DNA from 2 places in the Cellulomonas algicola genome. Region 2 is predicted to be linked to the other one. Evidence: riboswitches for the same ligand, from Rfam matches in the RefSeq annotation. Region 2 holds a riboswitch; the other holds the start of a gene.
What was found. Region 2 has a riboswitch for S-adenosylmethionine ahead of KOV94_RS13505 (MetQ/NlpA family ABC transporter substrate-binding protein). Riboswitches for the same ligand answer to the same signal wherever they lie in the genome.
Positions count from the first base shown of each region.

Region 1: another riboswitch for S-adenosylmethionine. It lies ahead of KOV94_RS12575 (methylenetetrahydrofolate reductase); the one in region 2 lies ahead of KOV94_RS13505 (MetQ/NlpA family ABC transporter substrate-binding protein).

Region 1 covers NZ_JAHKSJ010000015.1:105,725-108,480, forward strand. The annotation lists gene metE (5-methyltetrahydropteroyltriglutamate--homocysteine S-methyltransferase) at 1-332, opposite strand, end outside; gene KOV94_RS12575 (methylenetetrahydrofolate reductase) at 329-1,462, opposite strand; SAM riboswitch class I at 1,530-1,625, opposite strand; gene KOV94_RS12580 (hypothetical protein) at 1,839-2,054, opposite strand; gene KOV94_RS12585 (DNA-3-methyladenine glycosylase I) at 2,276-2,756, opposite strand, start outside.
Region 2 covers NZ_JAHKSJ010000017.1:26,692-29,447, reverse strand. The annotation lists gene KOV94_RS13505 (MetQ/NlpA family ABC transporter substrate-binding protein) at 1-833, opposite strand, end outside; SAM riboswitch class IV at 1,309-1,423, opposite strand; gene KOV94_RS13500 (PadR family transcriptional regulator) at 1,607-2,332, opposite strand; gene KOV94_RS13495 (MerR family transcriptional regulator) at 2,472-2,756, opposite strand, start outside.

The DNA of each region.
Region 1 (2,756 bases), on a different contig from region 2:
GCGACCGTCGAGTAGCCCGCGAGGTCCAGACGGCCGTCGGCGTCGAGCAGGTCGGCGAAGCGCGACGGGATCGCGCCGAGCACGGCTGCGGCGTCGAGCACGTGGTCGTAGAACGAGAACGCGCTGGGGATCGCCGGCACGTCGGTGCGCAGGCCGAGCTCGGCCAGGCGGGTGCGGGTGCGGCGGCGCAGGTCGGCGGCGACGGCCTCGACCTCGTCGGCCGAGGAGCGACCGGCCCAGAACGCCTCGATGGCCTTCTTGAGCTCGCGGCGCGGGCCGATCCGGGGGTAGCCCAGGACGGAGCCGGCGGGGAACGTGGGGGTGGTGGTCATCGCGGTGTCTGTCCCTCGTGGGTCGGGTCGGGTGCCGTCGTGGTCGGTCCGGGCGTGCCGGGGGTCGTCGCGGTGGGGGCCGTGACGGGTACGGCGCTGCGGCCGGTGCGGGCCCCGCCGTCCAGACCTGCTCCTTCGAGCAGGTCGAGCGCGGCGTGGTGCTGGTTGAACGTGTAGAGGTGGACGCCCGGGGCGCCGCCGTCGAGCACGCCCTGGACGAGGTCGACGCCGGCGCGGATGCCGCGACGGTGCCGCTCGAGGTCGTCGTCCGCGGACCCGAGCAGGTCGAGCAGGTCGCGCGGGACGGGCACACCCGTGAGGTCCTGCACGCGGAGCAGCCGTGCGGGGTCCGTGCTGGGGATGATGCCCGGGATGATCGGGATGGTGACGCCCGCGTCGTGCGCCTCGGCGACGAGCCCGAGGTACGACTCGGCGTCGAAGAAGACCTGCGTGATCGCGAAGTCCGCGCCGGCCTCCTGCTTGGCCAGCAGCGACGCGACGTCCTGCGCGCGGGTCCCGCCGGTCGCCGCGTTGCCCCGGGGGAACGCCGCGACGGCCACCGAGAGCGGCCGGACGCGGGCGCGGACCGCCTGCGACGGGCTGCCCGCGCACCGGCGGGACTCGATCTCGCGCAGCAGCTCCACGAGCTCGCTCGCGGTGTTCACGCCGTCCGGGTGCGGCTGCCAGTCGTCCTGCCCCGCGGGCGGGTCGCCGCGCAGCGCCAGGAAGGAGCGCGCACCTTCGTCGAGGAACTCCTCGACGATGGCCGTGATCTCGTCGCGCGACGTGCCGACGCACGTGAGGTGCGCGATCGGGTTGAGCGACGTCTCGCGCAGGAGCCGGCTGACGAGCGCACGGGTCGTGACGCGCGTGCGGCCCGAGGCGCCGTACGTGACCGACACGAAGTCGGGGTGCGCCTCGCCGAGCCGCTGGATCGTCTCCCAGAGCCGCGGGGCGGCGTCGGGGTTGCGCGGCGGGAACAGCTCGAACGACACGGTCGGCCGGTCGATCGCGGCGAGCGGGCGGTCGGGGACCACGTGCGGGCCGGTCGTCCGACGCGATCCGGCGTCGGCGACGGTGCCGGTCGCGTCGACTGTGCCGGGGGCCGCGTCCACGACGGGGGCGCTCACCGGACGACCGGTGTCGGTCGGCCCGCGCGGGGGTCGCGGGGGCACGCGGGGTGCTGCGGCATCGTTCACTCCATCGACCCTGGCGGAAGCACCCACACCCTCGCCAGGAGGGGGGTTGCTGCGGCGTCGTCGAGCCAGGTCTCTCGGCCGCTCTGGATGGTTGTCGAGATGCTAGACCGCCGACCACATGGTGGGCAACGTTGCTCGACCGGTGAGACACCGACGTCCGCCCGCGACGTGGTCCGTCGCGCGGGTTGCGTGGCCGCCGCGAGCCGTCGCCCGTCGATGATGATGATCGATCCCGCGCGGTGCCGGACGGTTGCCCGACGAGGGGCTGAGGAGGGCGGGGCGGAGGGGCGTCCGGTCCGTCCTCGGATCAGCGGCGGCGGCGCGGGGTCAGGTGACCGGGCCGGAGCCGGCTGCGCTGCGTCGGGACGTCGAACCAGGAGGTCGGCGAACCCGCCACGACACCGAGCAGACCGTCCTGGACGGCGGCCAGCACCTCGGCGTCGACGTCCGACGGCGTGGACATCGCGGCGGCAGCCGCACGCACGGCGTCGAGCCGCCCGTCGGGGTCCGTCGTGTCCGTCATGCCGGGCATCCTAACCTCCGCCCGAAAGTGGGTCGGAGGCGCGTGCCGAGGCGTCACTCGACGGGAGCAGCAGCCTCACGCGGGCGCCGCGCCGAGCGGTCGTCGGTGGCCGCTGGGATGCGTCGGCTGCGATGGTCCGCGGCCGCCGGGATGCGTCCGCCGCGCTGGTAGGCGGGCGTTCTCCGCACGGTGAACACCGTGGCCGACGCAGCGCGGACGCGTCACGCCACCGCTACCGCGACCGACGGGCACGTCGCGAGGTGGTCGTCGACCAGCCCGCACGCCTGCATCGCGGCGTAGGCGGTCGTGGGTCCGACGAACCGGAAGCCGAGCGACTTGAGCTCGCGCGCGAGCGCGCGGGACTCCGCGGTCACGGCCGGCACGTCCGTCCAGGTCGCGGGCCGGACGTGGTCGGCCCGGTCGGGGGCGTGGGACCACAGGACCTCGTCGAGCGTGCGTCCCTGCGCGTGCAGGTCCCGCAGCGCACGGGCGTTGGCGATCGTCGCCTCGATCTTCGCGCGGTTCCGGACGATGCCGACGTCGGCCATCAGGCGTGCGACGTCGTCATCGCCGAACTCCGCCACGACCTCGGGGTCGAAGTCGGCGAAGGCCGCGCGGAATGCGGGTCGCTTGCGCAGGATCGTGATCCAGGCGAGCCCGGACTGGAAGCCCTCGAGCGCGAGCCGCTCGAAGAGCGCGTGC
Region 2 (2,756 bases):
ACCTTCGGGTCGTGGTAGAGCTCGACGATCTTCTGGTACGTCGGGTTGTCCGCGTCGTCCGGGCGAGCCGCGATGATGTTGATGTACGGCTGGGCCCCCGGCGAGTTCGGGTCGTCCGCGAAGACGTAGCTGTCGAGGTCGAAGCCCGCGTCGGTCGCGAAATTGTTGTTGACGATCACGCCCGCGACGTCGGGGTCGCCGATGAGGCCCGCGGTCTGCGACGCCTCGACAGGGCGCACGACGACGGTCGACGCGTCGGTGTCGACGTCGTCCGGCGTCGGGACCTTCGGCTCGCCGGTGAACTCGATCAGGCCGGCCTCCTCGAGCACGAACAGCGCGCGGGCCTGGTTGGTCGCGTCGTTGGGGATCGCGACCTGCTCGCCCTTGGTGAACTCGGAGACGTCCGTGTGCTTCTGCGAGTACAGCGGCAGCGGGACGATCAGCGTGGAGCCGATGGGCTGCAGGTCGTCGCCGGTGTTGTTGTTGTGGTCGGCCAGATACAGGATGTGCTGGAACGCGTTGAGGTCGATCTCGTCCTCGGTGAGTGCCGGGTTCGGCTGCGTGTACTCGGAGAAGCCGACGATCTCGAGGTCGATGCCCTCCTCCGCGGCGAGCTCCTTGAGGATCTCCCAGTGCGGCTGGCCGACGTCGGTCGTGCCGAGGCGGACGACGGTCGCGCCGTCACCGGCGGCGGAGTCGTCGGCGTCGGGACGCGTGAACGCGAAGACGAGCGCGCCGACGAGGACGACGACGGCGACGACCGCACCGACGGCGAGGCCGGTCCGGCGCTTGCCGCCGTTCTTCGCCGGGAGGACGGGGACGTTCTCGGACATGGGTGGGTCTCCTTGCGGTGTGCCCGACGGATCCGGGCGGGTCAGGGACAGGCGTCGTGGGACGCCGGCCGCGTGGCCGTGGGCCGGTGCGGCGGTGGGACGAGGACGGCGGGGTGCCGTCGGTCGAGGCGCACGGCGCGGTGCGCCGGCGGCTCAGGTGCGACGGTGGCGGCGCTGTGCCGGTGTCAGACCAGCTGGCCGTGGGTCGCCGGACACGCGGGCATGCGACACATGACGGCCGTGGCGGCGGTCATGGTGCGGGCCTCGCGGGTGTCCATCGATCGACCTCTTCCTCGCGCGCCGGCGACGGAGTGCCGGGCGGTGGCGTCAGTGAAGCGAAGGTCCTGGACACGTGTCAAATTCCGACCAGCACTGTCGGGATATGTCACGCGGGCGGGCGCACCGATCGACCGGGCGACGAGCGCGCGGGCGACGGGCTGCGGGGTCATGCGTCCTCCTCGGGCGCCAGGGCGCCGGTCGACTTGTGGGCGCCGCCGTGACGCACCACCGGTTCTCGCCCCGGGGCACCCCGCTCGATCAGGAGGGTTGCCGTGCAGCCAGCCGGGTACTTGACGCTGCAGCTCGTGAACCAGGTCCCAGGATAGACGACGCGACGCGACGCCCCGGCGTCACGCTCGTCACACCGGCGGCACGCCCGTCCCCGGCCGTCCGCGCCCGTCGGTCATGACGCGCGAGACCCCCGGTGCGGGTGCACCGGGGGTCTCGTCGTCGTGCGGGCGCCCCGGGCGCGCCGCGCCGGCGCCGTCGCGCGCTCAGGCCTCGGGCGTCGCCGTCTCGCCCGTCGGGCCATCCGTCGCGACCGGCTCGCCGGCCAGGACGAGGTAGAGGTCGCGCCGCGCGCGCTCGACGATCGCGAGCGCGGCCGTCGCCTGCTCCGGGGTGCCCGTGCGGGCGACCTGGACCGCGGCGCCCGAGAGCGCCTCCAGGGCGGGTCGCAGCGCGCGGCCGGGGTGGACCGGGCGCTCCTGGGCGTCGAGCCACGGCGCGCCGAGCGCGTCGCGCTGCTCCTCGACGTACGCGGCGCCCGCCTCGGTGAGGCTCGCCATCCGGCGGCCGCCCTGCGCGGACAGGGTCACGAGGCCCTCGTCCTCGAGCATCGCGAGCGCCGGGTAGACGGCGCCCGGGCTGGGCCGCCAGCGGCCCTCGGACCGCGTGCCGATCTCCTGGATGAGCTGGTAGCCGTGCATGGGCTGCTCGGCGAGCAGCAGCAGGATCGCGGCGCGGATGTCGCCGCGACCGGCCCGGCCGCCGCGGCGACCGCCGTGACGCGGGTGCGGGCCGCCGTGGTGGACGCCGAAGCCGCGGCCGCCGCGCGGGCCAGGTCCGAACCCGGGCCCGCCAGGTCCGAACCCGGGCCCGCCGGGGCCGAAGCCCGGGCCGAACCCGGGTCCGAACGGCGGGCCGGACGGGCTGCCGGCGGCGTCCTCGTCGAAGGCGTCGGGACCGGCGGGGCGGTGGTGGACGTGGTGGTGTCGCATGGGTGGTCTCCTCAGGTGCGTGGGCGTCGGCGGGGGTGCGGGGCACGGCTCGACCGGGACGACCCGGGAGGGGTGCGGCGCGATGCCAACGTCCTGAACGATATATCGTTGATACATCGTTCGCAACACCCTGGACCCGTCAGGGCGGCGGCAGCGGTGACCAGAACGACCAGGGCTCCCCCTCCGGCCCGAGCGCCCCGTACTCGCGCACGCCGTACGGCTGGTCCGTCGGCGGGTACGTCACCGTGCCGCCGCGCGCGACGACCGCCGCGTGGTGGGCGTCGACGTCGCGGACCGTCACGACGAGCATCGCCGTCGCGGCCCCGAGCGTCGCCGGCGACGCCAGCCGCCACTCCGGCGCCACGCGGTGCAGCATGACGATCCCGTCGGCCGTCCGGACCTCGCCGTGCACGACCGTCCCCCC